One region of the Cryobacterium sp. M15 genome, then DNA from elsewhere that is predicted to be linked to it. Evidence: riboswitches for the same ligand, from Rfam matches in the RefSeq annotation. Region 1 holds a riboswitch; each other region holds the start of a gene.
The links. Region 1 has a riboswitch for thiamine pyrophosphate ahead of CXY83_RS01200 (ABC transporter substrate-binding protein). Riboswitches for the same ligand answer to the same signal wherever they lie in the genome.
Positions count from the first base shown of each region.

Region 2: another riboswitch for thiamine pyrophosphate. It lies ahead of CXY83_RS13085 (ECF transporter S component); the one in region 1 lies ahead of CXY83_RS01200 (ABC transporter substrate-binding protein).
Region 3: another riboswitch for thiamine pyrophosphate. It lies ahead of thiD (bifunctional hydroxymethylpyrimidine kinase/phosphomethylpyrimidine kinase); the one in region 1 lies ahead of CXY83_RS01200 (ABC transporter substrate-binding protein).

Region 1 covers NZ_PJJW01000024.1:31,347-41,658, reverse strand. The annotation lists gene CXY83_RS01215 (LLM class flavin-dependent oxidoreductase) at 1-877, shown strand, start outside; gene CXY83_RS01210 (ABC transporter ATP-binding protein) at 874-1,668, opposite strand; gene CXY83_RS01205 (ABC transporter permease) at 1,661-2,473, opposite strand; gene CXY83_RS01200 (ABC transporter substrate-binding protein) at 2,463-3,524, opposite strand; TPP riboswitch at 3,564-3,673, opposite strand; gene CXY83_RS17540 (hypothetical protein) at 3,728-3,880, shown strand; gene CXY83_RS01190 (Zn-dependent hydrolase) at 3,983-5,239, opposite strand; gene CXY83_RS01185 (amidohydrolase) at 5,236-6,474, opposite strand; gene CXY83_RS01180 (hypothetical protein) at 6,471-7,196, opposite strand; gene CXY83_RS01175 (DUF5058 family protein) at 7,220-7,975, opposite strand; gene CXY83_RS01170 (Lrp/AsnC family transcriptional regulator) at 8,081-9,040, shown strand; gene CXY83_RS01165 (amidase) at 9,057-10,312, opposite strand, start outside.
Region 2 covers NZ_PJJW01000039.1:364,803-375,114, forward strand. The annotation lists gene CXY83_RS13045 (zinc-binding dehydrogenase) at 1-288, opposite strand, end outside; gene gatC (Asp-tRNA(Asn)/Glu-tRNA(Gln) amidotransferase subunit GatC) at 549-845, shown strand; gene gatA (Asp-tRNA(Asn)/Glu-tRNA(Gln) amidotransferase subunit GatA) at 848-2,395, shown strand; gene gatB (Asp-tRNA(Asn)/Glu-tRNA(Gln) amidotransferase subunit GatB) at 2,395-3,918, shown strand; gene CXY83_RS13065 (hypothetical protein) at 3,922-4,194, shown strand; gene CXY83_RS13070 (VIT1/CCC1 transporter family protein) at 4,191-5,300, shown strand; gene dinB (DNA polymerase IV) at 5,484-6,698, shown strand; gene CXY83_RS13080 (hypothetical protein) at 6,724-7,053, shown strand; gene CXY83_RS17470 (hypothetical protein) at 7,119-7,355, opposite strand; TPP riboswitch at 7,398-7,508, shown strand; gene CXY83_RS13085 (ECF transporter S component) at 7,540-8,199, shown strand; gene CXY83_RS13090 (ABC transporter ATP-binding protein) at 8,203-9,732, shown strand; gene CXY83_RS13095 (energy-coupling factor transporter transmembrane protein EcfT) at 9,729-10,312, shown strand, end outside.
Region 3 covers NZ_PJJW01000036.1:120,153-130,464, forward strand. The annotation lists gene thiO (glycine oxidase ThiO) at 1-849, opposite strand, end outside; gene thiE (thiamine phosphate synthase) at 893-1,537, shown strand; partial or broken gene thiD (bifunctional hydroxymethylpyrimidine kinase/phosphomethylpyrimidine kinase) at 1,606-2,451, opposite strand; TPP riboswitch at 2,434-2,533, opposite strand; gene CXY83_RS08110 (glycoside hydrolase family 38 C-terminal domain-containing protein) at 2,677-5,748, opposite strand; gene CXY83_RS08115 (ABC transporter permease) at 6,401-7,042, shown strand; gene CXY83_RS08120 (ATP-binding cassette domain-containing protein) at 7,071-8,345, shown strand; gene CXY83_RS08125 (ABC transporter permease) at 8,342-9,178, shown strand; gene CXY83_RS08130 (glycine betaine ABC transporter substrate-binding protein) at 9,179-10,204, shown strand.

The sequences.
Region 1 (10,312 bases):
CTACAGCCGGGCAGCGGAGTTCATCGAGGTGGCACTGAAATTGTGGGATTCGTGGGAGGACGATGCTTTGGTCCTGGACCGCGGAGGTCTCTACGCTGACCCGACCCGGGTGCGAGCGATCGGCCACTCCGGCGAACACTTCCGGGTGGACGGTCCGCTGACGGTGCCGCGCCCGCCGCAAGGTCGACCGGTATTGTTCCAGGCTGGCGCCTCCGACCCTGGCCGGGCGCTGGCCGCCCGTTATGCCGAAGGAATCTATGCGGTGGCCTATGACCTCGCCAGCGGGCAGGAGTATTACCAAGATGTGAAGAAGCGCATTACCGAAGCCGGCCGCGATCCGGATGCGGTGTTGATCATGCCCGGACTCGTCACTTATGTCGGGTCCACACAAGCGCAGGCGCAGGCGAAGCAGGCGGAGGTCGACGCCCTCCTGCCGACCGAACAGTCGCTCGCGCAGCTGGGAACGTTCGTGCAACAGGATTGCAGTAACTGGGACTTGGATGCGCCGGTGCCGCCGCTGCCGCCGCTGGCAGGCTTCACCGGGCCGCAGGGCCGGTATGCGACCATCCTACGAATTATCCAGGCTGAGCAGCCCACGGTCAGGCAGTTACTGGGCCGGCTTGCCGCCGGCGGTGGGCATTGCACCATGGTCGGTACGCCGGAGCAGATCGCCGACCAAATCGAATTGTGGTTTCATTCCGGTGCCGCAGACGGCTTCAATGTCATGCCGCCGCTGCTGCCGGAATCCTTGGACGAGTTCGTGGACCGGGTGATCCCTGTGTTGCAACGGCGCGGTCTGTTCCGCAACCGCTACACCGCCGATACCTTGCGTGGGCATCTGGGGCTACAACGCCCCACGGTCGGCGCTGACGCTTAGGGTGCCCTGGACGAGCGGGTTTCCTCGTGCAGGGTCGCCAGGAGTGTGCGTTCGTATCCGGCGAACTCTGCTGAGGTGGTCATCGACAGCGCGCGCGGCCGTGGCAGGTCGATGGTCAGGTTCAGCCGCACGGATGCCGGCCGCGCACTGAGAACGACCACCCGGTCGGCGAGGTAGATCGCCTCACGGATGTCGTGGGTGATCAGCACCGCAGTCCAGGCGTTTTGGGACCACACCCCCTGCAACCAGGACTGCATGTCCGTGCGGGTGAGGGAGTCCAGAGCCCCGAAGGGTTCGTCCAGCAGCAGGACATCTCTGCCCTGCACCACGGTGCGCAGCAAGGCCGCGCGCTGGCGCATGCCCCCGGAGAGTTCGAAAGGATGTGCATCTTCAAAACCAGACAGGCCGAAGGCTGGAAAGAGACTGGCCGCCCGTGCTCGGGCGATCTTCTTAGTTTCTCCCGCAACCTCGAGGCCGAGGGATGTGTTCTCCAGAATGCTGCGCCAGGGGAACAACAAATCCTTCTGCGGCATATATGCGAAGTGTTCATGTTGACCGGTGACGACATCCCCGTCGACGAGAATCTCACCGGAACTGGCCGTCTCCAGGCCGGCCATGATGTTGAACATGGTGCTCTTGCCGCATCCGCTCGGACCGATCACGGCAACGAATTCACCCGGCTGCGCCGAGAAGGCGACGTCGTCGAGGACCGACCGTACCTGCCCGTGGCCGAGCGGAAACGACTTACATATTCCGCGCAATTCGATCTTCGGGGGCGTTGCCTCAACCATGCCGGCTCCTACGTTCCTTCGAATGCCAAGGGATGATCGCCCGTTCGGCGACATAGGTCAACAGAAACAGGCACACGCTCACGAACGCGGTCACCGCAACGGCAGCCAACACAAGATCGGTGCGAAACGAGTTCTTCATCATCGCCATATAAATGCCCAGGCCTCGCTCGGCGCCGACATACTCGGCAAAAATGGCACCGGTGACGGCGTAGGCGATTCCGATTCGGAGGGCTGTGAAGAACGAGGGAAGCGCCGACGGAAGACGCACGTACACGAACTGCTTCCACCGGTTGGCCCCCATGCTGCGCAGCAGATTGATCGCGTCTCGATCGGTGCGGTTGAAACCGTCAATCAGTCCGACCGTGACCGGAAAGAAGGTCACCAGGGCGATGACGATGACTTTGGGCAGCATTCCGAACCCGAACCAGATAACTATCAGCGGCGCGATCGCGATGATGGGTATGGCTTGGGATGCCACCAGCAGTGGTACCAGCGCTCGCCGTAGCCCGGGCGAAAAATCGATCAGGATCGCCAGCGTCCAAGCGACGGTCAGGGAGACGGCGAAGCCGAGAAACGTTTCTTGCAGGGTAGGGAGCGTATTCTCCCAGATCGCGGTGCGGGCCTCCCAGCCCTGCTGAAGAATGCGCTGCGGGGAGGGCAAAATCGCCGGTTGCACTCCACCGACCGTTACCGCCACCTGCCAGGTGATCACGAGCGCGGCGAGGATCGCGGCAGGAGGCGCGAGCGCCGAGAGTACCCTCGTGCGGGGCGCTGGAGCCGGCTTCACGGTGATGCTATTTTTCACTAAGGTAGCGCTCGGTGAACAATGTCGACGTGTCCAGCGATGCCGTGAGCGGTTTGCCGTCTTCGTCGGCCAAGAGGCCGGCACCGTAGAGGAAATCGGCCAGGTCCTGCCAAGTGTCTGCCGACTGAGTGCCCACCTTACCGTTGGCATCTTTGAGGTAGGAAGCGCTCAGTTTTTTCTGGCTTTGGTAAACGAGTTCCGTGTTTTCGAAGGCGCCGGGATTGGCATCGATCAAAATCTTAGCCGCGGCATCTGGATTATCGGCCGCGTACTGGTAGCCCTGTTGCAGGGCCTGAACGAACTGAGCAGTGGCGGTGGGGTGCTTGGCTGTCCAGGCCCGGTTTGCCTCGACGATCACCGAGTATTGGTCCGGTACGCCATAATCCTGCAGAGCGAAGAACTTCATCGGGGTGCCACGAAGAGCGGCATCGATACCCTCCCAGGTGGTGAATGCCGAGGTGAAGTCAACTTTGCCGGCATAGAGGGCCTCATAGGCGGAGGTGCCCAGCGTGATTTTCTTGAACTCGCCCGTTCCACCATCGTTCTTGATCACGTCCGAAGCCTCGGTGGGAAAAGTTGTGCTGGGGTCTGCCATGCCGAGGGTCTTGCCGTCGAGGTCCTTGGGGCTGCGAATGTCGTCGCGGCTGGCCAGGACCCCGATCGCCGTAGCGTCGTGCTGCAGCACCGACATCACCGAGATGTTACGCACGCCCGCTGCCGCCGCGAAGGTGGCCGCGTGCTGGAAGCTGATACCGAAGTCAGCTGAACCGGCGTTGATGAGTGCGTCGGGGGATGACTGGCTGTAGGGAAGCACCCTCACCTCAAGCCCCGCCTGCGTGAAGTAGCCCTTCTCAAGAGCGACATACAGCCCGGTGTGATTGGTATTCGGTGTCCAGTCCAAGGCGAAGGCCACCGGAGTCAACGCGATAGACGAGTCGGTGCCTGTCGCCGAGTCTGAGGCGCAGCCGCTCAGAACTGTCGCCGCGGCAAGAGCCAGCGCGACCACCGTCACCCACCGCGACGGCGCACTTTTGGATAGAGATAGTTGCATTGTCGTGCCCTCCTTGATTGCAGAAATATCAGGGCACGGGATGTGAGAAAATTGCCTCCCTGCGCTGGCATGATCCAGATCAGGTTCGACGGTCGAAGATTGATAATCTTCCTCTCAGCCCGGCTCACCGGACTCCCGTGTTCAAGATGAGTGTAACCAAAAAAAGATCAAGCCTGGACGAACAACGTGTTGGTTCACACTCAATGCCTGCATACCAAGTCTTCGAACATCACCATGACGACTCCGACGAGGTCACCACCAGAACCTCGATCAGGCGCAGTGATGTCCGCTACTGTGCCGATCCTGCTGCTGTGGCCGCCGGTACCTCGATCAGGCACCCGGATGCGACGTCGTAGATATAGCCCGGACCGGGATGTTTCTCGGTACGAGCGGATGGCATCGTCAGGCGCGCGCTGTCACGTGGGTTCCACTATCTGATGCGAGCGAGGGCGGGACCGTCAATCGCGGGCGAGGCACAGCAGGGTATCGAGCAGCACGTTCGCACCGTTCTCCACGTCGATCCAGGCAGTGTTCTCCTCGGGGCAGTGGCTGCGTCCATCGATGCTCGGAACGAAGATCATGCCCGTCGGCGCCAGCTGAGCCATGTTTTGCGAGTCATGGCCGGCCCCGGACGGCAGCGAGCTGTACAACAACCCGCGCGCGGCGGCCGCGGTGGCGATGGTTGCCTGGATGTTGGCGTCGAGCTGGACCGGCGGGATCGTGACCTCAAAATCGAACTCCACTGCGACCTCGTAGCGCAGGGCGATCTCCCGGGCCACATCCACGATGGTTGTCTGCAACATGTCCACCAGATCCGCCTCAGCTTCCCGGAAATCCACCGTGACCCGGGCCAGCCCGGGGATCACGTTGGCGCTCCCCGGCTCGACCATCACGATGCCCGAGGTGACGACGGCGCGCTCGCTCACGCGTGAAGCCACTTCGGGCAACGCCACGAGCAGCGCGCCGGCGGCAGTGAGGGCGTCGCGGCGCCGGTCCATCGGGGTGGTCCCGGCATGGTCGGCCCGGCCCCGGAACGACACCACGCCGCCGCCGAGCGCCACGATGCCGGTGACCACGCCGATGTCGTGCCCGAGCTGCTCGAGCGTCGGTCCCTGCTCGATGTGCAGCTCCACCGTGGCGTGCAGCGCGGCGGGGTCTAACTTGGTCGCCGTGGCCGCGTCGAAGTCTCCGCCGGCGGCTGCGAATGTGTCGGCGAACCGGTCGCCGTCCCGACCGGTGAGCGACTCCAGCTCGGTCCGGGAAAATCCTCGCGCGAGTGCGCTCGACCCGAACAGGTGAGCATAGTTGCCCTCCTCGTCGGTGAACATGACCGCCCGCACTGGTCGGTCCAGAGCTGGGCGTTCCTCTTGGATGCGGCGCAGGCATTCCAGCGCGGCGAGCACGCCGAGCGCCCCGTCGAATGCGCCCCCGTTGGGCACGGTGTCGATGTGCGACCCGGACCACACGGCGGGCCGGCCGGCGGTGTGGTCGTCATATTCGGGCGATACGACGATGTTGCCGATGCCGTCCACTTCCGCGCTGAGACCGGCATCGGCGCAGCGCCCGAGCAACCATGCGCGGGCCTCGCCATCCGCAGCCGAGAAGGACGTGCGATCCAGGCCACCGCCCGGCCCGCGGCCGATGCTGCCGAGGGCCTTGAGGTCAGCGACCAGTCGGGGCCCGTTGACCGAGAGTCGGGCTGTTGCGGTGTTCATGCGGCGCCGCCCGGCGTGCCGACCCGCGACAGGACTGCGGTGAGGGCTGCGGTGAGCCCGGCTGCCAAGGCCGGCTCGGAGTCCGGGGCGAAGTGAGGGGAGTGGTTGCCGGCGACGGAATCGGTTGCGTCGATGGTCTGCTGGGAATAGCCGCCGAACATCCAATACACCGAGGGCACGCCGATGGCCTCGGCGAGCAGTCCGAAGTCCTCACTGCCCATCACCGGCGGCACCTCGATGACGCAGTTCGTTCCGAGGGCGCCGCCGAGCTCAGTGATCAGCTGTTGGGTCGCCGCCGGGTCGTTGTAGCAGCGGGGAAATGTGGAGAGCACCTCGATCACAGGTTCGGGGGCTCCGGATGCCTGTGCTTCGGCCGCGATGATGCGGCGCAGCGAGTCCAGTACGCGGGTGCGTACCTCGACGTCAAAGGTGCGCACGTTGACGGTGAACTCGGCAGTGGCGGGGATGATGTTTTCCTTGAGTCCGCCGTGGAAGGTGCCGACCGTGACCACGGCGGCCTTCATCGGGTGCACTTCGCGCGACACGATGGTCTGCAGACGCACGATCATGTGAGCACCGAGCACGATCGGGTCGATCGACTGATCGGGCTGGGAGCCGTGGGCCTGGCGGCCGTGCACGGTCACCTTCCAGGAATCGGCCATGGCCATCGCCACGCCGCTGCTGATGTCGACGGTGCCGGCAAGGCCGGGCCATACGTGCTGGCCGTAAACGATCTCGGGGCGGGGGGCGCGATCCCACAGTCCGTCAGCGAGCATGGCTACCGCTCCCGCCCCGGTCTCTTCCCCGGGCTGGAAGATGAACACGACGGTGCCTGCCCAAGCGGACGGGTGGGTAACGAGGTGCTCGGCCAGTGTCAGCGCGACTGTCATGTGAGTGTCGTGGCCACACCCGTGCATCGCGGGTACGTCGGTGCCGTCGGCCAGGGTGCCGCGGGCGGTGCTCGCGTAGTCGAGTCCGGTTTCTTCCTGGATCGGCAGGCCGTCGATGTCGGCGCGGTAGGCGACCGTGGGACCGGCGCCGTTGCGCAGGATACCGACGACGCCGGTCCCGCCGCAGCGGAAGGTCTCGAGTCCGAGGTCGTCAAGGCGCCGGGTGAGGAACGCACAGGTCTCGGTCTCCTGCATGGACAGTTCCGGATGCGCGTGCAGGTGCCGGTACAGCTCCTGCATTGTGCGGGTCGTGGTGTCGTCAGTCGGGAGGAGGGTCACGGTCATGAGATCTCTTTCGTGGAGTCGGAACGGGGTTTGCTGCGCAGGAACCAGGCCAGCACGGCGGTGGTGACGACGGTGATTCCGGTGGCGAGGTTTGCGATGGTGGGGATGGCGGGCACGAGCACGAAGAAGACGAACCCGGCTGTGCCGATGGCGATAAGCGTGACGCGAGGTTGTTTCAAGGACACTACGAGCTGCACGATGACCCCGCCGATGATGCTGGGGAAGATGTACAGGCGCGCAACGTCGGTGACGTCGGCTGGCACGATATTGACAAGCCAGGAACCCAGTAGGCCGACGAACACCAGCATGAAGAACACGTGCACCATTGCCGCGCCGCAGATGGCCATCAGGGCTGAGAATTCGCCACGCTTGGTGCCAGCCTTAGCGCCGATGGCCGCCTGGGCGACCAGAGCAGAGGGAAGCAGCTTGTTGGCGATGTTACCGATCATGAACGCCTGGTACATCGCCGCCGGGCCAAGGATCGGGTAGTAGGTGATCGGTTCGACCACCCACAGCACCGAGAACACCGCGGCAACGGCCAGAAAAGCGATCCAGACCTGTGTCTGCGTGATGCCAAGGTCGGCGAACAGCACCAGGTAGAGCGGCGCGGCGAGCGACATGACCAATGCGGCGATCATGGTGAGCCGACCCCAGCGGCTGGTCGTGCGGTCGAAGGTCGCCAAAACGGCGGACGGCGTGGAGATCACTGTTGTGGAGGACATGCTGACCTTTCTTGAGGTTGGAGTCAGGCGCCCGGGATGAGGCCGGTGGTGTGCAGGGTGTATGCGACGAAGAGCCCGATCACGATGGAAAAACCAAGACCCCATTCGCGCAGCCAAGCCACGTTGAAACGGTGTGCCAGGAACAGGCACATCCCCATCACCGCGGCCGAGGTGAGAACGGTCAGGATGTGCACGGGAGTTTTGCCGAGCTCTCCGATACCGAGGCTCGCGAACGCTCCGAGGAGAGCCGCAGCGGGAATGATGGCCATCAGGGCGGGGTTCACGCTGCGCAGCCGAGAGTCGCCGCGTCTGAGCAGCGGGGTCAGCACCAGTGTGGCGATCATCCACATGGCGCCGGAGAGACTCATCGCCATAAATGCGACGGCGAACACGCTCTGGGTGTAACTCGCGTCGCCAAGGGCTGCTCCCATGGTGGTGGCGGCAATACTGGCCGAGGCAGTCTCGGTGGCAGCCGACCCGACCAGACCGACGCGCACCAGCACAGCCGGGGTTCCGAACAGGCTGAGCAGGGCCACGCTGACGAGCACTACCGCCAGGGAGGGGCCAATGGCGGCCACGGCGCCGGCGCGGAAAGAGGTTTTCAGCTCGGCCGAGCTGATGCCGGCCGCCGGCGCGGCGATCCGGGCCGCACGTACGTACACGACCGTTTGCAGGATGATGGCGGCGAACACGCCGACAGCTAAAATCCACAGGATTGGCAGGTTGGCGATGGCGAGGATGTCGGTTGAGCCAGGGTCACCGGGCAGAGATGTGATCATAAGTGCTCCAGAGCTGAAATGCGGGTGGGGCGGTGCGTGATGATAGGTTCGGCGCTAAGGAACTCCTTGTATTGTCAAGGAACGGCGTACGAGCAGAGGTGGATTGTGCGGCTACTGGATCCCCTGGAGCGGCGGATCGCGGCCGCGCTGCAGTTCGACGGGCGCAGATCTTGGAGCCAAATCGCCGAAGTGCTCGGCGAACCGGAACGCACTGTCGCCCGCCGAGGCTGTGAACTGATCGAAGCCCGGCTGGTGCAGGTTGCCGGACTCCGCCCACAATCCACATCGGTGATCATCCGCGTGCAGACCGCGCCGGGCACCACTCGCGCGACCGCAAACGCACTGGCGCAGCGTCGGGATTCGACCTTCTCTTACACAATGACCGGCGGCGTGGATTGTGTCGCCGAAGTGCTGACCGAGGCCGATCTGATGCCGGCGCTGCTCACGGACGAGATCCCCGGTACGGTCGGCTTGGTGCGCGCAGTCAGCTACCCCGTGATGCACTACTTTCGCACCATCCGCGGCTGGCAGCCTGACTTGCTGACGGAGGTCGAAGCGGATGCCCTGCGGGCCGGTGTAACGACCGACACGTGGAGTCTGCAGGAGCCGCAGCGGCTGAGCCGGGTCGACAACGAGATTGTGGAGGCGCTTTGCCAAGACGGTCGGGTGTCCTGCGAACGGTTGGCCCGCCTGACTGGTGTGTCCAACGCCACGGCCCGCCGCCGCACGGAATGGCTGCTGCAGAACAACCATGTTTACATTCGGGCGGTCGTTGAACCGGCGAGTGTCGGGCTTCCGGTCGAAGCGTTTTTGTGGATCCGCAGCGACCCGAAGAACGTCGAGGCGGTCGGCCGAGACCTCGCGGCCTCGCCGCTGGTGAGGTACGCAGCCGCGGTCGCCGGTGACTACCAGATCGTCGCGAATGTCACCGCGAAGGACCAAGCCGCCCTCTATGCCTGCGTGACGTCCGCACCCTGGGTTGCTCACACCAAATCGATTGATGTCAGTCTGCTGCTCGAGGCTTTCAAACGTGGCGGACGAGTGCTGCAGCCCGCGCGAATCTGAACACCTCCGACGCATCTCAGCTACCGGTGTGGCACAGATCGGGAGCCTGCCACGCATACCGCGTGGCCTGTTCGAAGCAGTAGCCCACCCGCAGAAGTTCGACGTCCTGCCCGTGGTCCATGACCAGCTGCAATCCGACCGGCAGGCCGGACTCGCTGAAGCCCGCTGGTACGCAAAGCGCGGGAAGCCCGGTCGCAGAAACGACGCAGGCGGAGCGCATCCACTCGAGGTAGTTGTCAAAGGGCACGCCGTCGATCTCGGTCGGATACCGCAGGGCGGCATCGAAGGGAAGCAGCTGGGCAGCCGGACTCGCGAAGACGTCGTAGCGGGCGAAGAAGACGCGGGTCTTCTGCGCCAACCGGGTGCGGGCCAGCGCGGCCGAGACGACGTCGGCTCCGTTCAGAGCAAGGCCGCGCTCGACATTCCAGCGCACCTCGGGTTTGATTTTGTCGCTATGCCGAGCCACGAGATCGCCATAGGACAGGGCAAAGTCGAACGCGCGCACTGTGCTGAACACCTCGTCGGCGTCACGCAGGTCAGGGGCGGCCTGCTCCACCGTCGCGCCGAGGTCTTCGAACACCTGCAGCTTCTGGTGCAGCACGCGCAAAACCTCTTTCTCAACCGGAATGCCCAGACCGAAATCGTCGGACCAGCCGATGACGAGCCCGGTGAGATCGCGCTGCAGCGGCTCCAGAAACCGGCGTGCCGGCACCGGGTTGGGGTACGGTGTGTCGGCGTCTGGCCCGGCAAGCACTGACATAGCCAGGGCAATGTCGGTAACCTCCCGGGCCAGCGGACCGCTGCGAGAGAGCCAGCTCCAGGCGTTGAGGCTCGGCTGCAGGGGGATCACCCCGAGCGACGGCCGAAATCCCACCACATTGCAGAAGGAGGCGGGAATGCGTAGCGAGCCGCCCATGTCGCTGCCGTCGCTTATGGACTGGATGCGCGCGGCCAGAGCGGCGGCGGCCCCTCCGCTACTGCCGCCCGCGCTGAGCGACGGGTCGTACGGGTTGGTGGTCGTTCCGAAAACCTCGTTGAAGGTGTGTGACCCGGCAGCGAACTCCGGCACGTTGGATTTACCGGTGGTGACGACGCCAGCGGCCTTGAACCGTTCGATAATCAGATCGTCGTGGTCGGGAACGTGGTCGGCGAACAGCGGTGACCCGAAGGTCGTGCGCAGGCCCGCGGTGGAATGAGTGTCCTTATGCGTCATCGGAACGCCGTGCAGTGGAGGCAGATCATCACTGCTCAGGGTGCGGGCGTCGGCGGCCA
Region 2 (10,312 bases), on a different contig from region 1:
GCTCAAACCTCCACTGACGATGGCCATGACGCGGTCCCCGACGTGAACGCGCGTCACCTCGCTTCCCACCGTAACGACGTCGCCCGCGGCATCGAGCCCCACGACGACCGGAGCGCTGCCTGGGCTGGCCGGCTGGTGGGTTCCCGCGCGCTGGCCCAGATCGGCACGGTTCACCGATGCATTCCGCACACGGATCTTCACCTGATGCGGGCCCGGTTCAGGGCTTGAGAGATCCCGCATGGACAACACGGATCCGCCCGGTTTCTGGTCGACAACAATTGCTCTCATATCTTTTAGTGTGCTCCTAAACGGTTACGTCCTGCTGAAATCCTGGCTTCGTGCCGGGTTTTTTCTCGTCGTGGGCGAGACGAATCTTCACTCGATCAAGATCAATAATGACCACTCGGTGCCGTGTCCGCTCCCGGTGCCGGTAGCGGACACGGACTGCAACAGGGGCGTGAGTGCGGATCTGGTGCGGTTGGCGGATCGGGCTCGCGGCGGCTGGCGAATAGGATTGGAGCATCCACCCCAATGCGTATCGGAGCACCATGTCTGAAATCACGGCCGAGCAGGTTGCCCATTTGGCATACCTTGCTCGGATCGACCTCAGCCCCCTCGAGATCACCAGTCTCACCCGTGACCTCGGCCAGATCGTCGACTCGATCGCCAAAGTGTCTGAGGTTGCCACAGCCGATACACCGGCTACGAGCCACCCGATGCCGTTGACCAATGTGTTCCGCGACGACGTCGTCGTGCCCTCGCTGACGGTGGAGCAGGCCCTGTCTGGTGCGCCAGACCGCGCCGGGGACAAATTCCGCGTGCCCGCCATTCTGGACGAGGAGTAAACATGACCTATCTCACCAAGCTCTCCGCCGCTGCTCTCAGTGAACTGTTGGTCAGCAAGCAGGTCAGCGCCGTCGAAGCGACCCGCGCCCACCTCGACCACATCACGGCAGTCGACACCGACCTGCATGCTTTTCTGCACGTCGCCGGCGACGCCGCCCTTGACGCCGCCGCGAAGATCGATGCCCGCCGCGCTGCGGGTGAAGTGTTGAACCCGCTCGCTGGTGTTCCGATCGCGATCAAAGACGTGCTCGCCACCCAGGACATGCCCACCACCGCCGGGTCGAAAATTCTCGAGGGCTGGGTGCCGCCGTACGATGCGACCGTCGTCGCGCGCCTGCGTGCGGCCGGGCTGATTCCGCTCGGCAAGACCAACATGGACGAATTCGCCATGGGGTCCTCTACCGAGCACTCCGCCTATGGCGTCACCCGCAACCCCTGGGACCGCGACCGCATCCCCGGCGGCTCCGGTGGCGGTTCGGCCGCGGCCGTCGCTTCCTTTCAGGCGCCGCTCGCCCTCGGCAGCGACACCGGCGGATCGATTCGCCAGCCGGCCGCCGTGACCGGCTCGGTCGGCGTCAAGCCGACCTACGGCGGAGTCTCCCGCTATGGGGCTATCGCCCTCGCGTCGAGCCTCGATCAGGTCGGCCCGGTCTCCCGCACGGTCTACGACGCCGCCCTGCTGCACGACGTCATCGGTGGGCACGACCCGCTGGATTCCACGTCGCTGACCGACAGCTGGCCCTCGATGGCCGCCGCGGCCCAAGCCGGCCTCACGGACGGCGCCCTCAAGGGCGTGCGCGTGGGCGTCATCAAGGAACTCGCCGGCGATGGATTCCAGGCCGGTGTCACCCAGCGCTTCACGGAGACCCTTGCCCTGCTCGTCGCCGCCGGCGCCGAGATCACCGAGGTCTCCGCCCCAAACTTCGAGTATGCCGTCGCTGCCTACTATCTGATTCTGCCGGCCGAGGCCTCGAGCAACCTGGCCCGTTTCGACTCGGTGCGCTTCGGCATCCGGGTCAACCCGGCCAGCGGCTCGCTCACGAGCGAGCACGTCATGAGCGCCACCCGTGAGGCGGGTTTCGGCGACGAGGTCAAGCGCCGCATCATCCTCGGCACCTATGCCCTGAGCGCTGGCTACTACGACGCGTACTACGGCAGCGCGCAGAAGGTGCGCACGCTCATTCAGCGTGACTTCGCCGCCGCGTTCAGCCAGGTCGACGTGCTCGTCTCGCCGAGTGCTCCGACCACCGCATTCAAGTTCGGTGAGAAGCTCGCCGACCCGATGGCCATGTATATCAACGACGTGACCACCATTCCGGCCAACCTCGCCGGCATACCCGGCATGAGCATCCCGATCGGTCTGGCGCCCGAAGACGGCCTGCCGGTCGGCCTGCAGATCATGGCCCCCGCCAAAGCGGATGCCCGCCTCTACACCGTCGGTGCCGCCATCGAGCAGCTGCTCGAAGCGCGCTGGGGGCACACTATGCTCAGCCAGGCACCAGCCCTGACCCCGACCGAAATGTTTGCTAGTAAAGAGGGAGCCGTCTGATGCCCAACGCAGAAATGAAGAACCGGGCCGAATTGATGGACTTCGACAAAGCACTCGAACTGTTCGAGCCGGTGCTCGGCTTCGAGGTTCACGTCGAACTCAACACCAAAACCAAAATGTTCTGCGGTTGCGCCAACGAGTTCGGCTCCGGCGCCAACACGAACACCTGTCCCACCTGCCTCGGCCTGCCCGGCGGGCTGCCGCAGGTGAACAAAAAGGCGATCGAATCCAGCATCCGCTTGGGGCTGGCTTTGGGGTGTGAGATCGCGGAACACTCACGGTTCGCCCGCAAGAACTACTTCTACCCCGACACGGCGAAGAACTTTCAGACCAGCCAGTACGACGACCCGATCTGCCACGACGGTTCGATCACGATCGAACTTGAAAGCGGCCGTCTGGTCACCGTCGAGATCGAACGCGCCCACATGGAAGACGATGCGGGCAAGCTCACCCACATGGGTGGTGCCACCGGACGCATCCAGGGTGCCGACTACTCTCTCGTCGATTACAACCGCGGCGGAGTGCCGTTGGTGGAGATCGTCACCCAGATGATCGAGGGCGCCGAACACGACGCCCCCGAGATCGGCAAGACCTATGTCGCGGCCATTCGTGAGATCGCCAAGGCGCTCGGCGTCTCCAACGCCCGCATGGAAGAGGGCAATGTGCGCTGCGACGCCAACGTTTCCCTGCGTCCGCGCGGGTCGAACGTACTCGGCACCCGCACCGAAACGAAGAACGTCAACTCGCTGCGCTCGGTCGAACGCGCCGTGCGCTATGAGATCCAGCGCCAGGCCGCCGTGCTGGCGGGCGGTGGCACCATCACGCAGGAGACCCGGCACTGGCACGAAGACACCGGAGTCACGAGTGCCGGTCGGCCCAAGAGCGACGCCGATGACTATCGTTACTTTCCTGAGCCCGACCTGCTGCCGATGGCGCCGTCGCGCGAATGGGTCGAAGAACTTCGCCTGACCCTGCCCGAGCCGCCCGCGGCCCGCCGCAAGCGCCTGCAGGCAGCGTGGGGTTTTGCGAACCTCGAGTTTCAGGACGTCGTCAACTCCGACCTGCTCGACGCGGTCGAAGCGACCGTCGCTGCCGGGGCATCCGCTCACGCCGCACGCAAGTGGTGGACCGGCGAAATCGCCCGGCTCGCCAACGCGGCCGGGGTCGCCGCCGACTCGCTCGTGACACCGGCGCAGCTCGCTGCGCTGATCGAACTCGTCGAGGCTGGAACCCTCACCGACCGCCTGGCCCGCCAGGTACTCGAGGGAGTCATCGCCGGGGAGGGTACCCCGGCCGAGGTCGTCGACACCCGCGGCCTCGCCGTCGTCTCCGACGATGGTGCGCTCGTGGCGGCCATCGATGCCGCGCTGCTCGGCCAGCCCGACGTGCTCGCCAAGATTCGGGGCGGTAAGCAGCAAGCCGCCGGAGCGGTGATCGGCGCGGTCATGAAGGCCATGCGTGGACAAGCGGATGCCGCGCGCGTGCGCGAACTCGTGCTCGAACGAGCCCAGGCGATCGAGTAACGCATGAGTGGTCAGAGCGCTGTCTTCGGAGTGGGCGTGCAGGTCATCGTTCGGCTCGATCGCACCCGGTTTCCCGAGTCGCTCCTTGACGACCCGATCGGCGTGATCGTGGCGGCGGGGGAGTCGGAGGGCTCCGGGCTCTACGCTCCGACCGTCGTGCGGGAAAAATTCTGGGTCGTTCGATTCGAGGAACCATTCTTCGGCCTCGACGGCTCGGGCCCGCACGATTCCGCGCGCATCCCGCAGAGCTTTCTGGAAGCAGCGCCGGAAGCGTGAACGCGATCACTCCAGGGCCGGGCGAGCGCACCCCGTCGACCCGCGAGATCCGGCGGTGGCGGCAGTACCTGGCTGACGAACAGGCCGAAGCCGCCGTGTATCGCGACCTCGCGAACCGTCGTGCGGGCGAGGAGCGCCAGATTTTGCTCGCCCTCGCCGATGCCGAAGGACGGCACGAAGAACACTGGCGGCAACTGCTCGGCAGCAATATCGGCTCACCGAGGCGCGGCGCGCTGCGCACCCGTTTTTTGGCGCTGCTCGCTCGACGGTTCGGGTCGGTGTTCGTGCTCGCCCTCGCTCAACGGGCCGAGGGCCGCTCGCCCTACAACGCGGATGCGGACGCGACCAACGCCATGGCCGCTGATGAGACCGTGCACGAAGAGGTCGTGCGTGGCCTCGCCGCCCGGGGCCGCAAACGCCTGTCGGGTACCTTTCGGGCCGCCGTGTTCGGTGTCAACGACGGGCTGGTGAGCAACCTCGCCCTCGTGCTTGGCATCGGGGCGACCGGGGTCCCGGCCGCGACGATTCTGTTCACCGGCATCGCCGGACTCCTGGCTGGGGCGCTCTCGATGGGTGCCGGCGAGTACGTCTCGGTGCGCTCCCAGCGAGAACTGCTCGAAGCTTCCACCCCCGCCGCGCCGGCCAAGAGCGTGCTCTCCCATCTGGATCTCGCTGCCAACGAGCTGACCCTTGTCTACCGGGCCCGGGGCATGTCCGAAGACGAGGCGGAGGCGCACGCCCGCGGGGTGCTCGCTACCGCCTACGCGGCGACCGGACCGATCTCCGCCGTCAGCCCGCAGGCCCCCACGCATGACGAACACGAGGCCATCGGCACCGGAACCGGAGCGGCCCTGTCGAGTTTCTGCTTCTTCGCTTCGGGGGCGCTGCTGCCAGTGCTGCCCTACCTGTTCGGCATGAGCGGCTACGCGGCTATCATCGTCGCCACCATTCTTGTGGGCGTCGCCCTGTTGGCCACCGGCGCAGTCGTCGGCCTGCTCTCTGGCGGTCCGCCGCTGAAGCGTGCGCTGCGACAACTCGTGATCGGCCTGGGCGCGGCCGCGGTCACGTACCTGCTCGGGCTGGTTTTCGGCACGACGCTCGGCTAGCTGCCCGATAAAACGTGTCGTCCCGTCGCATAACTCCTGCAGATTGCGTGACGTGATGCACGGCTTCCGCGAAAAGACGCGGTCGCGACATTTTTCAACAGTGAATTGCAGGAGTTATGCCCTGGAATTGTATTTTCCCTCTGTCAGTAGTGCATATGAGCCGGATCGGGTTAGGGTTTTTCGGTGGGCAGACAGGATGGCAGCGGGCGGCAGATTTCGGCGGACGACGTCGACGACCGTTCGGCGACGGTGCTGCACGTTGATCTGGACGCGTTCTTTGTCTCGGTCGAGTTGCTCTCTCACCCTGAATTCGCGCATCTGCCGGTGATCGTCGGCCACCGCGGCGGCCGTTCGGTCGTCACGGCGGCCAACTACATCGCTCGAAAATACGGTGTGAACTCGGCCATGCCCATGTCGCTCGCGTTGCGCCAGTGCCCGAACGCGATCGTACTCGAGCCGCACATGGGACAGTATCGAGACTTTTCCACCCGAGTGATGAGTATCTTCGACGACGTCACGCCACTGGTGGAACGGCTGGGCATCGACGAAGCGTTTCTTGACGTTGCCGGCGCGACTAATTTGTTCGGTTCACCGGCTGTGATCGGCGAACTCATCCGCGCCCGCGTGTTCGCCGAAACCGGTCTCGTCTGCTCCGTCGGCGCGGCGTCGACCAAGTTCGTCGCCAAACTTGCCTCCGGCCTGGCCAAACCCAACGGTCTGCTCGTCGTGCCGGCCGACAAGACGGTGGAGTTTCTGCATCCGCTGCCCGTGACCGCACTCTGGGGCGTGGGGTCCGCTACTGAGCAGATGCTGACGCGCCTCGGCCTGAAACTCATCGGCGATATTGCCCGCACGCCCTTGGACGTGCTGAAAAAAACACTGGGGGAGGCCTCCGGTGTGAAGCTGTTCGAACTGTCCTGGGGGCGTGACCCACGCTCGGTAACGGTCGAGCGGGAAGAGAAGAGCGTCGGCCACGAGGTGACCTTTGAACACGACGTGACCGACATCGACCGACTGCACAGTGAGTTGCTGCGGCAGTGCGACCTTGTAGCGGCACGGCTGCGGCGCAGCGATCTCGTGGCACGGCGCGTGGCACTCAAGCTGCGCTACACAGACTTCAGTACCGTTACCCGGTCGCGCACCCTCGCTGAACCGAGCAATGTCGGCCGGCGAATCTATGAGGAAGCAGTCGCTGCCTTCGACCTGCTGGCCGCGTCGGGTATTCGGGTGCGACTGATCGGGGTGCGGGCCGAGCAGCTCGGTCCAGCGTCGGGATCGGTTGGCTTATGGGATCCCGACGAGGACTGGCGCGGGGCCGAGCTGGCAGTCGATTCCGTGACCGAGCGATTCGGGGCGGGAACAGTGCGTTCGGCCTCCTTCTTCAAGCCTCGCCCATAAGGCACGAGTCGGCTACCCTGTTGGAATGACCAGCCTCCCGGAAAAACTCGCAGAAACCTTCCGTTCCGCCGGTGTGAAATCGGCTTACGGTGATCCCGTGCAAATTGACGGCGTCACCCTCATACCGGTGGCGCTCAGCTATTACGGTTTCGGTGGCGGTGATGCCGGCGAAGGCGGTGCTGTCGGATCCGGTGGGGGCGGCGGTGGCGTATCGCTGCCGATCGGTGCCTATGTCAAGTCGGGCGGCACCGCTCGGTTTGAGCCGAACGTCATCGCCCTGCTCGCCGTCGGTGTGCCATTCCTTCTGGTCGCCGGGCGCGCCCTGGCCCGAATAATCCGAGCCCTCAAGAAGTAGCCCCGCTCTTTGGACGGGGCCTGGGCCCGGGCCGCAGGCCCAGTCTATAAACTCGGCCCGGTTCCTCAGGTGGGCCCGGGCGAGCGGCGGGGGCGACGAGCAGAACGGATACGGCGGGGCCGGCGCGGCCGGCGCGCGAACCGACGGCGCGCCCACCGTGGCACCCTGAGTCGCAGCCAGGGCGGAAAGTGCCACGGGCTGCTTACCGGCAATCCCCGGGCGATGCGCCGACGCCGCGTCAGGAACCGACGCATCAGCAGGAGATACAGCGCCGCCAACACGAGCAGGATGCTGATACTCATGTCGTGATTCCCATGCCGCAAGTCTAGGCGGGGCGCTAGAATTGGCGGTATCACGGGAGTCCGGTACACCGGGCTGAGAGGAAGCTGACCAAGCTTCGACCGTCGAACCTGATCTGGATCATGCCAGCGCAGGGAGGCTTCTCGATCCCGTGCCCTGTATTCACCTACGGAAAGGGCACGAACAGTGCACGCTACAACGTCTTCACTCCGTCAGTCCACTCGCCAGGCTTCGAGGGCGAAGAAGCCCCGCAACTTTCGCTGGCGCGTGGTCGACATCGTCGTCGCGAGTGTCATCGGCGTTGCGAGCGGCGTCATCTTCTGGGCCTGGGGCCTGGCCTGGTCCCCGCTCAGTGCGATCCTCGCGTTCACGCCCGGCCTCGAGGGTCTCCTCGCCGGTGGCTGGCTGTTCGCCGGAGTGCTCGGCGGTCTCATCATCCGAAAGCCCGGCGCAGCCGTGTACACCGAGGTCGTCGCCGCTGTCGTGTCGATGCTGATCGGCACCCAGTGGGGATTCTCCACGCTCATCTGGGGCGTCGTCGAAGGCCTGGGCGCCGAAATCATCCTCGCGCTATTCCTCTATAGCAACTGGCGACTCGGCGTCGCCCTTCTCGCTGGCGCGGGCGCCGGCGTGGCAGTAGGTCTGCTCGACACGACCTTCACGAGCTATGCGGCATTGGATTTCGGCTACAGGGTCGTCTATTTCGTATCCGCTGTCGTGTCGGGCACCGTGCTGGCCGGCCTGCTGTCCTGGCTGGCCGTGCGCGGCCTGGCCCGCACCGGTGCGCTGAGCCGGTTTGCTGCCGGTCGGGAAGGGTCGCGAGCACCCTCCGCCGCGATCAGCTAGCGGATGTTGGACACCCCGCCGTTCCCGGCCGGTCACGGCGCGCAGATCCGCGCCGTACAGATTCGAGCCCGCGACTGGGGCTGGCGCCACGCCGGGCGCCACAATCAGGCGGTGTCCGGGCTGGACCTGCAGGTCACGCCCGGCGAGCGGGTTTTGCTGCTCGGTGCCAGCGGTGCCGGCAAGAGTACCCTCATGCACGCGTTGGCCGGAGTGCTCGGCGATGTCGAAGACGGCGACGAGACCGGCAGCCTGCTCATCGACGGTCGCCGCGCGGCCGAGGCGCGCGGGCGGGTCGGACTCGTGCTGCAGGATCCGGACTCCCAGGTCGTGCTGGCCAGGGTCGGAGATGATGTCGCATTCGGCTGCGAGAACCTCGCCGTCCCGCGCGCCGAGATCTGGCCGCGGGTGCGGCAGGCTCTTGCCGAGGTCGGCCTGGACCTGCCCCTCGACCACCCCACCTCGAGCCTGAGCGGCGGGCAGAAGCAACGCCTGGCTCTGGCGGGCGTGCTCGCTATGCGGCCGGGGCTGTTGCTGCTCGACGAACCGACCGCGAACCTCGACCCCACTGGTGTCATCGAGGTGCGCGACGCCGTTGTGCGCTCCCTCGATCATTCCGGGGCCACCTTTGTGGTCATCGAGCATCGGGTCGAGGTCTGGCAGGACGTCGTCGACCGCGTCATCGTGCTCGACCCGGCCGGCGGCGTGCTGGCCGACGGCCCCACCCGCGAAATCCTGTCGAGGCAAGGTGAGCGATTGGCGCAGGCCGGCGTCTGGGTACCAGCCCTGCCCCCCCGGTTTCCGACGCGCTCTCCAATCACTTCGGTGCAGACCCTGCTGCGGGCCGAGGGGCTCGCGGTGGGTCGCGTTCCGTTTGGACGGCGTGCGGCATCCGTTGTCGCCGCTGGCATCACCCTCAACCTGCGGGCCGGCACCGCCACCGTTGTGACCGGCCCCAACGGCGCCGGAAAATCTACCCTCGCCCTCACGCTGGCCGGACTGCTGAAGCCGGCCGGGGGAACGCTGCAGGCAAGTGACACGTTTGCGGCCGGTATCGTTTCTGAGCCGCACCGCTGGCGTTCCCAGCAGCTGCTGACCCGCATTGGAACCGTCTTTCAAGACCCGGAACACCAATTCCTGGCCGCGACGGTGCGGGCCGACCTGCAGATCGGCCCGCGCGCCCTCGGGCTCAGCCAGGCCGAACAGACCAGCCGCGTCGACGAGCTGATGCACCGGCTGCGACTCGATCATCTCGCCGACGCCAACCCGTTCACCCTGTCGGGTGGCGAGAAGAGGCGGATGTCCGTCGCCACCGTTCTCGCGACCCGTCCTCGCCTGCTCGTGCTCGATGAGCCGACCTTCGGGCAGGATTCTCGTACCTGGCAGGAACTCGTGACCCTTCTGGCCGAGCTGCTCGATGAGGGCATCGCGCTCGTCGCGGTCACCCACGACGCCCAGTTCGTCAACGCTCTCGCGGACGAGGAATACCGAATTGGTATGCCTGACCCGATCCGGCTCGGGACGGGAGCGCCATGAGCCTGCTGACCCCGACGATCCGCCCGAGCGTCGTCGCCCGACTCAACCCGGTCGCCAAGCTCGCAGTTGCCCTGATCGTGAGCTGTGCGCTGCTGCTCTCGATCGACTGGGTCTCGGCCGGAGTCGCCCTGCTGCTCGAGGCCGGACTTTTGCTCTGGTGCGGCCTGAGCGCCCGACAATTTTGGCTGCGAACGGCACCGGTCTGGATTGCGGCCCCGATGGCTGCGATCACGACGGTGCTCTATGGCGAAGACTCCGGCGCGCTGCTGTGGCAGTTCGGATTCATCTCGGTGACCGAAGGCTCAGCCCAGCTCGGCCTGGCCATCGGGCTGAGGGTGCTCGCCATCGGTCTGCCCGGTATCGTGCTACTCGCCACGACGGATCCGACGGACCTCGCCGATGGCCTCGCCCAGGTGCTGCGGCTGCCCGCGCGGTTTGTGCTCGGCGGTTTGGCTGGTCTGCGACTCGTAGGTATGTTCATCGAAGACTGGCACTCGCTCACGCTTGCCCGTCGAGCCCGCGGGGTCGGCGATGGCGGTGGACCGCGCGGCGCCGCTCGCCGGTTCTTCGGCCCGGCCTT
Region 3 (10,312 bases), on a different contig from region 1:
CACGAGCGTTCCGTCGGTGCGCGGAACCAGGTAGACCGGCACCCCGTGCACCAACCCGCGCACCGTGCAGGTGAGTAGCGGCCGAAGGTGCTCGGGCACCCGCAATCGAAGTACGTCCCCGTACACCGGGCGCAGCGGCAGGCGCAGGTGCTCGGGGAGCCCGTCCAACTCGCCCGCCCAGAGCCCATTGGCCACGACCACCTCATCGGCCTGGATCGAGCTGCCGTCAGCCAGGGCGACGCCGGTAACGCGCGAGGAGGCATCCGTTGCATCGGCGTGCAGTAATCCACGCGCACGCACCCGAATCACGGCGTCCTGGCCGTTGGGCGCGAGGGCGGCGAGCGCGAGCTGGATGCGCTCGGTGAGCCGTCGCGGGTCGACCTGGTGATCTTGTTCCACCAAAAAAGCGCCGGAGACCTGGGGGCTCAGCAGCGGTTCAAGCACCCGCGCTTCGCGCACGGTGAGGGGCTCGACACCCAATCCATTGGCCACCTGCACAGCACGCAGGTCGACGAGGGCTTGCCGGTCGGCCGCGTCCGCGCCCACGTTCAGCGTTGTCGTTCGCTGGTATCCGGTAGCGTCGCTATCGGTTCCGAGCGAGTCGATGAAGTCGGGATACAACTTCGAGGACGCGAGCATGAGATCAAGCAATGCCTCTTCCCGATAGTGCAGTTCGCTCACCGCGGCGAGCATTCCGGCTGCAGCGAAGGTGGCGCCGCCGGCCGGGTCGGGGTCGATGACGACCACGCTACGGCCGGAATGCGCCAGCGTCCAGGCGATGCCGAGCCCGATGACGCCGCCGCCAATGACGGCAACATCAACTGTTCGCTGCGCTTCCCGCTCACTCATGGTGTGCACCGATGCCACGGCAGCGCCCCTTAGGGTTGGTCGCATGGACCCCATCACCGCCCGGCTGTATCTCTGCACCGATGCCAGAAAAGATCGCGGCGATTTCGCCGACTTCGTGGATGCCGCCTTCGCCGGCGGGGTCGACATCATCCAACTGCGCGATAAGAACATCGACGCGGCCGAGGAACTTCACTATCTCGAGGTTCTGCACACGGTCGCCGACCGTCACGCCCGGCTCTGGGCGGTCAACGACCGAGCGGATATCGCCGGCCTCTCCGGCGCGCCGGTTTTTCATGTCGGCCAGACTGACCTGCCGCTGCCTGCCGCCCGCACACTGCTCGGCACGGCTGCGCGGATCGGCCTGTCCACCCACACCATCGAGCAGGTGGATGCCGCCGTCACCGCCGATAACCTCGACTATTTCTGTGTCGGTCCGGTCTGGGCTACGCCAACGAAACCTGGCCGCGCTGCGGTCGGAATAGACCTGCTGCGTTATGCGGCCGCGCAGAGCGCTACCGTCGGCAGCCTGCGCCCCTGGTTCGCCATCGGCGGCATCGACCTCGGCAACATCGACCAAGTCGTCGACGCCGGCGCCACCCGGGTAGTGGTGGTGCGCGCGATCACCGACGCCGACGACCCGACGGATGCCGCTCAGCGTCTGCTCGCCAGCCTCCCGCCACTCGGCTAGTCCCACCGACCGTACCGCGTTCATCGCACGCCTGCGGTCAGAGTGGATACTGCTGTTGCACGGGCGAACAGCTGATGAAAGTGGTGAATCGGGCCATTTCCCTGGCCGACCTCGAGGTCGTCGGCGTGGGCCAGGGCGTCCTGGAGCCAGTCTTTGACCTCGACGAGGGACTGCGCCCAGTCACCGGTTCTCGCCTGCACCGTGGCCATGGCCGAGGAGAGCGAGCATCCGGTGCCGTGCGTGTTCCTGGTGCGGATACGTGGCAACGCGACCTCGACCACGCTGTGCGACAGTAACCCCTGGGTGTTGACCAGGGCATCCGGGCAGCTGGTTTCGTTGAGATGGCCGCCCTTGACCAGAACGGTGACACCGGTGCGAGCAGACAACCTTCCGCCCTGCTCCAGGGCCTCCGCCCAGGTGGCCGCCGGGTGCTCTGCAAGCAGAACAGCCAGCTCGGGAACATTGGGCGTGACGAGATCGACCTGAGGGATCAGGTCGCGCAGCGCTTGCTCGGCTGAGCGGTCAAGTAGCCGGTCACCACTCGTTGCCACCATCACCGGGTCGAGCACCACCACGGGCGGTCGACACTCCATGAGCCAGGAGCGCACCTCGGTAATGACGTCGAGTTGCGCGAGCATGCCGATCTTGACGGCATCGATGGTTACATCGTCGCTCACGGCGTTCAATTGTGCGCGCAGAAAAGCCACAGGCGGGGTGTGCACCGAGCGCACCCCGCGCGTATTCTGCGCGACCAGAGCACTGATGACCGCCATGCCGTAGCCGCCGTTGGCCGCAATGCTCTTCAGGTCGGCTTGAATCCCGGCGCCGCCGGTCGGATCGGTTCCGGCGATACTGAGAATTCGAGGCGTTTGCCGCAGCGCGAGCTGGGAGGTTTGACCAGTCATCCGTGACATTCCTTCGCTAGTACTAACTAGACAGGTTCGACGGGTATTGATCTCAGCACGCACACTATGTGCGGCACCCCGTGTCAAGGATCACCCTATACGCGCGCGCATTCAGCGCACAACCGCGCACGCGATCACCCTGGAGCAGGCCTATGCGCCGTCGGCTCTGCGACCGCTCAACGACTGGCTGCACAAAGTATTCCGCAGATAGTCACGCCAACGACGGGAGCCTGCCTACGAATGGTGGCGCAGGCTCCCCTCGCCCTCTTTGGCAGAACGGGCAACTCGCAGGGTGATGATCTGGAAAGCGCGCAGCACCAATCGACCACCAGCATCGGTTGTCGACTGCACTGCTACAGAGGCGACAGTGCGTTCGAGCAGATCGGTCTCGACGATTTCTGAGACAGTGAAGCCGAAGCTGACAGTGCCCGTGGAGCGCGAACCGCTCGCCTCGTACAGTCGCACGATAAGGTCACCGGAACGATCTTCGGCCAGTTTTACGGCTTCGACCACGATCGATGGGCACTCGCTCACGACTACCGGCGTTACGGCCGCGCCGACCACATCGCGCAGCGGCAGGTTGATCCGGTAGCCCTGCGCCGCAGCTTCGAGTACGTCTGGCGTCAGACTGATCGAGGTGCGAAGCGTGTGCACTCCTTGATCCGCAGTTGGGTCAGGGAACGTCGGCGCACGCAGCAGTGATTCCCGCACAGTCGTGGTCGTCCCTCCCCCGACTCGAGTAGTGCGGCTGATGTCATGCCCATAGGTTGAGTCGTTGGCAATCGCAATCCCGAAGCCCGGCTCCCCGACGAAAACCCACCGGTGTGCGCAGGTCTCGAAGCGAGCAGCATCCCAGGACGTGTTGACGTGGGTCGGCCGATAAATGTGGCCAAACTGTATTTCAGACGCAGCGCGGTCAGCGTGCACGTCGAGCGGAAAAGCCAACTTCAACAATTTTTGACGCTCATGCCAGTCAACCGTCGTCACGATGTCCAGGCTCGGCTGGTCACCGAGTACGGTCAGATCCTGCTGAACGGATGACCCCCCGAAGCGCCGCGTCACGCGCACCGTGACCAGCCCTGCACTCTGCACGAGTACCTTGACTTCTTCTGCTTCCAGAAGTTCCACGCCGTTCCGGTCGTAGTGCTCGTCGATGTCCCACGCGTCCCACTGCGTCGGGGTATCCCGAAAAAGTTGGAGCACATTGCCCGCTTGCCCCGCGGGCACGGCTTCTCTTCCGCTCACGCGGTCTACCAAGGAAATGAGGAGCCCACGTGCATCGATGGATGCCCGCACGACGTCGTTCTCGAGCACGAACGCCCCATCGGCCTGATGAAGGCGCACGGCTCCGGTTGGTATCCGCGACGCAGCAGACAGGGCAGGCACTCCCGCCACCGGGAACGGTGACGCATTGAAGCTCACCGGCGTCGCATCCGTTTGCGCCGAGGAAGCGAGCGCCGCCACGGATGTCGCGATCAGGTCTTCGAGATCGATTCGCACGGTCTCGTAGGCCGCTTCGGCAACCTGATGCACCCACGCGATAGAGCTTCCGGGCAGAATATCGTGAAATTGATTGAGCAACACGGTCTGCCAGGCAGCAGCCAGTCGTTCGTAGGGATAGTCAGCGCCCATATAAAAGTACGCCGTTGATGCCCAGAGCTCGGCCTCCCGAAGCAGGTGCTCGCTGCGACGGTTTCCGGATTTGGTCCTGGACTGCGATGTGTAGGTACCACGGTGAAATTCCAGGTAGAGCTCCCCCGACCACACGGGCGGGTTGGCATACGTCGCCTCCGCCTCCTCGAAGAACGCCCGCGGGCTGGCCATACGCACGGTCGGTGAACCCTCGAGCGAACGCGTGCGCTCCGCCGCTGCGAGCATCTCCCGATTGGGCCCACCGCCACCGTCTCCAAAACCGAACGGTACCAGCGACACGTTTGACGCACCCTTCTCGGAGTATTGGCGTTGAGCCCGGGCCAATTCTTCCCCCGATAACAATGAGTTATAGGTATCGACCGGAGGAAAGTGGGTGAAGACCTGGGTGCCGTCAATTCCCTCCCAAGCAAAGGTGTGGTGAGGCATGGTGTTGGTTTCGTTCCAACTGATTTTTTGGGTGAGGAAGTATTTCGATCCCGCCGCGGTCACGATTTGCGGGAATGCCGCCGTGTATCCAAACGAGTCCGGCAGCCAGATTTCGAGGGGTTCGATGCCGAACTCCTGCATGAAGAAAGCCTTGCCCACGAGCAGCTGCCGAGCCAGCGATTCCCCGCTGGGCATGTTGGTGTCGGATTCGACCCACATACCGCCCACCGGAACGAAGCGGCCCTCGAGTGCGCGCGTCCGGATGCGTTCAAACAGTTCCGGATAGTGCTGCTTCATCCATGAATACTGTTGCGCCGACGAACAGGCGAAGATGAAGTCGGGGTCTTCATCCATCAGGTGCAACACGTTTGAAAACGTGCGCGCACACTTGCGAATGGTTTCACGCACCGGCCAGAGCCAGGCCGAGTCGATGTGGGCGTGCCCGACAGCGATGACTCGGTGGGCGCTGGCGTAGGCGGGTTGCGCCAGAAGGGGCGCCAGTAAAGCGCGGCCACGGGATGCCGTGCCACTCACATCCTCGGGGTCCATTTGGTCGGTCATTTTTTCCAGCGCCCGAAGAATCTCAGCGGTACGCGGTAGGTCAGGGCTCAGCTGTTCCATGAGTCCAAACAGTGTCCACACGTCTTGGTCCAGTTTCCACACTTGGGTGTCGAGCAAAGCAACGTCCATGCGGCGCAGGCGGTAGATCGGTTCGATACCCGCCGTAGCCTTGTCACCCACGAGTGTCGGCTGAAAGCCCCAGTCACTTCCCACGTCGGGGTTGGACGCGGCTTCAATGTAGATATCAACCTGCTCTCCCGGCTGGGCGATCAGCGGCACATAGTTATTGAACGGCTCCACCGCTTTCACGATGTGCCCCTGCGGGGTGAAGACCAGACCTTCCGCCTGGAACCCGGCCTGACCAGACAGAAAACCGAGGTCCACGATGACTTCCGTGCGCGTGTGGAGGTCGTGAAACCGAGACCAGTCGGAGGGAACCATACCTGTGATGTGGAACCACGTCGTGCCCCAGGGCTTGCCCCAATGCTGGCCGATGCTGAACGGGGTGAAATCCTGGCCTTGCGCCTCAGAAAACGGCACGGGTTCGTCGGGCACTTCCCACGCGCTGATGGTCAACGGTGACGAAACCCGGTACAGCGACGGGGTGACCCGCTCGCTGACGAAACGACGGATGCGGGCGCGAATGAGGGTGGAATTGTCGTGCACGTGGTGCTCCTTGCGCTGGAGGGGTCAGAGCGTGACGGCACCGGCCATGGCCGAGGATCCGCCGAGAACACGCGACACGAAGACGTAGAGCGAACTTTGGGGAGGCCACCGTGATCGTGGTCGATTCCGAGGCTGCCTTATCGCCGCTCGCTGAACAGCCGGACACGACGAATACTGCCATGGCCGCGAGTGCGACGGCGAAAGCATGTGACTTTTTCATGAATTGCCTGAGTCCCTGACGCTGTGCTCCTCGGCATCATTGCCGGTGATTCTGCGTATTCCATACATACAACGGATGAACTAATTGCTGTCCAGATTTACTCTAGGAATGTAACAGGACTGAGACTTTTAGAAAAAGACCAGAAAATGTACAGCGTCGACGACCACGGGGTCGGTGTGTACGCCGTCACAACCCGGCCTGGTTGAATCCGCTGAGCGCGTGAAGGTTTCCCCGTGGGAGAGTCGGAGCACGTGATCGAACCGTAAGGTCTCGCTGCGCCCATCGGGGGATGGCCGTGCAAGACTGCACTAGAGTCTTGGCCTATGGCTTTCAGCCCGCGTCCCTATCCAGCTCCGCATCGGCGCCTCCAGTTGTGCCCGTGCCGGTGGCGGTAAATCAGTGTGTGCGTGATCGAAGCAAAGGGGTTTTGATGTGTGGGATTTTTTAGGGGGTCAGTATGAGCAGATCCTGTTCAACAGCTGGCAGCACTTCAGTCTCGTCGTGCAATGCTTGATCCTGGCGACGGTCCTCGCCGTCGTGCTGGCCGCCGTCGTCTACCGCAGTTCCGCGCTTACCGGGATCGCTAACTCGGTGTCAGCCATTGGCTTGACTATCCCGTCGTTTGCGTTCATCGGGCTGCTCATCGCGCCGCTTGGCTTCGGCGTCGTTCCGGCCGTCATTGTCGTGGCGTTCTTCGCTACTCTGCCTATTCTGCGCAACGCGGTCGTGGGCCTGTCGGGTATCGCACCGTCGATCGTGGAATCCGCCCGCGGCATCGGCATGAGCAGGTTCCGCACGCTCCTGCAGGTGGAACTGCCGATGGCGTGGCCGATCATCCTCACCGGCATTCGGGTATCCGCTCAAATGGTCATGGGAATCGCCGCGATCGCCGCATATTCCCTCGGCCCGGGCCTCGGCGGATTCATCTTCTCCGGCCTCTCCCGACTCGGCGGTGCCAACTCCCTCGAGTCGGTGCTGACGGGCGTCATCGGCGTTGTCGTGCTCGCCCTTATTCTTGATCTCCTTCTCGTCGGCCTGGGCCGCCTGACCACACCCCGAGGTATCCGTGTCTGAACTCACTACATCCAACAGCGCTGAATCCATGAGCACCGAAGGTTCCACCACCCCGACCGGCATCACCGGTGCGAACATCCTGCTGGACCACGTCACCAAGCGTTTCCCCGGCCAGGCACGCCCCGCCGTCGACGGTCTCACCATGGAGATCCCGGCCGGCAAGATCGTCATGCTCGTCGGCCCCTCGGGCTGCGGCAAGACCACTACCCTCAAGATGATCAACCGACTCATCGAACCCTCCGAAGGCCGCATCGTCGTCGACGGTGACGATGTCACCAATATGAATGGCGATACCCTGCGCCGAGGCATCGGCTATGTCATTCAGGCCGGCGGACTCTTCCCGCACATGACGGTGGCCACCAACATCGGCCTCGTGCCGAAAATGCTCGGCTGGGACAAGGCCCGCATCACGGCCCGCGTCGACGAACTCCTCGAGCTCGTCTCCCTCGACCCGGCGCTCTACCGAAATCGGTACCCCAAGGAACTTTCCGGCGGTCAGCAGCAACGCGTCGGGGTGGCGCGTGCCCTCGCGGCCGACCCGCCCGTGCTGCTCATGGACGAGCCGTTCGGCGCCGTCGACCCGATCACCCGCCTACGCCTGCAGGACGAACTGCTCAACATCCAGGAAGAACTGCAGAAGACCATCGTCTGCGTCACGCACGACTTCGACGAAGCTGTCAAGCTCGGCGACTGGATCGCCATCTTCAACGAGGGCGCCCAGCTCGAACAGTACGATACCCCGGAACGCATCCTCGGCGACCCGGCCAACGAGTTCGTCGAAAACTTCATCGGGTCCGGCGCCGGTCTCAAACAGCTCACTTTGACCCGGGTGGCAGAGGTCGGGTTCGGCGACGCCGTCGTGGGTAGCCCCGGCGAACGGGCAGCGGATGTCCTGGCCCGCCTCATCGACGCCGGCCACGGCCACGCGGTCATCGTCGATGAGCGTCACCGTCCCATCCAGTGGCTCTCCCAGCGCAAGCTCGGCCGCCTCGAGGTCATCAGCAACGTTCCCGACCCGAAACTTCCGGTCGTCGGCTATCGTGCCACGCTCAATGACGCACTCGACACAATGCTCGTCTCCAGCGCCGGGGCCGCGCTCGTCACCGGCCGCCGCGACATGTTCAAGGGCGTCATCGACGTACAGACCGTCATGGATGCCATTACCCGGTCGCAGACCGCTGCCGTACTCGCGTCGGACCAAGCGCCCGTTGGACTGAACACCGGCGTGTTCCAAGCGCAGGCGCCTGCCGCCGAACTGTACGAGACCGAGAGCGATGGCGCCGACGCGCGGGCCAATCAATGAGCACCCGCGCCCTGGCTAGAGAAGCCGGCATTGCCGGCGGCGACTCCGCCGTCGAAACACCCGGCGACCCGGCCTCGCGGGCCGTACCGGTCAGTCCGGCTCGCGCGGCCTGGCAATCCTGGCGGGGACTGGTCTACCAGCTGGCCGGCATCCTGCTCGCGTTCGCCGCGCTCGTCATCTGGCTGCTGACGGCCAACCTCTCAGCGATCGAACTCACCACCCTCGCCCCGGACGCGCTCTGGATTTACACCGTGGAGCACATCCAGCTCACCCTCCTCGCTGCGGCGATCGTATTGGTCATCGCAATTCCTTTGGGAATCGCCCTGACCCGACGACCCCTGCGGTTTCTGACCGCTCCGGTGCTCGCGATCGCCAACATCGGGCAGGCCGCCCCCGCGATCGGCGTCGTCGTACTCCTCGCATTCTGGGTCGGCTTCGGCTTTTGGGCGGCGACGCTGAGCCTCGTGCTTTATGCGGTGCTCCCGGTGCTGCGAAACACCATGGTCGGCCTGCAGCAAGTCGACGCCCGCCTCATCGAAGCCGGACGCGGCATGGGCATGAGTTCTACCGCCGTGCTCTTTCGCGTGGAACTACCTCTCGCCGTGCCGGTCATGCTGTCGGGCGTGCGTACCGCCCTCGTGCTACTGGTCGGCACCGCAGCCCTCGCTACGTTCGTCAACGGCGGCGGACTCGGCATCCTCATCACCACCGGCGTCAATCTCAGCCTCACCCCCGTGCTCGTCACCGGAGCCCTGCTCGTGGCTCTACTGGCCCTCCTCATCGACTGGATCGGCCGCGTCGTAGAACACGTCGCCCGCCCGAAGGGACTCTAGATGCACCGCCCCGCTTTTCACGCCCGTCGCGGACACCTCGGCCGCTGGGGCCTGACAGCGAGTGTGCTCACCGTGACTGCCCTCGCCCTGACCGGCTGCGGTCTGCAGCCGGCGACCTCATACGTTCCCGCGGTTGGACCCGGGTCGATCACCCCGCTCGACGGTGCCGAGGGCGTCAACCTCACGGTCACGTCCAAAAACTATACCGAGCAGCTACTGCTCGGCAAGATCGCGGTGCTCGCCGGGACCGCCGCAGGATTCGACGTCACTGACCTCAGCAATGTGCCCGGCAGCCAGCCCGCCCGCGAACTCATTCTTTCGGGCCAGGCCGACGTGCTCTGGGAATACACCGGCACCGCGTGGCTGACCTATCTTGGCCAGACAGAGGTGATCACCAACCAGAACGAAATGTGGCAAGCCGTGCACGACATCGACCTCACCAATGGGGTCACCTGGGGCGCGCCGGCACCGATGAACAACACCTACGCCCTAGCGGTACGCAGTGAGGCGGTCGCCGAACTCGGCGGCATCACCGCCATGTCCGAACTCGCCGCACTGCCCGTCGAGGACCGCACCTTCTGCGTTGAAGCCGAATTCAACTCCCGACCGGACGGCATGAACCCCATGCTCGCCCACTATGGGCTGGAACGTGGCGCCGCCGACAGCGTGCCCGACAGCAACATCGGCGTCTACGACACCGGTGCGATCTACAGCGCGACCAACGACGGGGCCTGCAACTTCGGTGAAGTCTTTACAACCGACGGTCGCATCGACGCGCTCGACCTCACCGTCCTGACCGATGACCTCGCGTTTTTTCCGGCGTACAACGTGGCACCGATCTTCTTCACCGAAACGCTCACGGCGCACCCCGGCCTGGAAAAGATCTTCGCCGCGATATCACCCAAACTCACCGACGAGGTTCTGCGTGGCATGAACCGTCAAGTTGACGTCGACGGTGCCGAACCCGCCGATGTGGCCTACACCTGGATGATCGACGAAGGTTTCATCACTGACCCGGCCGCCTAGCGGGAGCTTCCTGGCTAGCTTTGATCACCGTTCTTCTTCGGGCCCCACTGGCCGAGGTTGAAAATCTCGGCTAGCCGGTCCTTCGTTGCGGAGGTTGCGCTGAAGCCG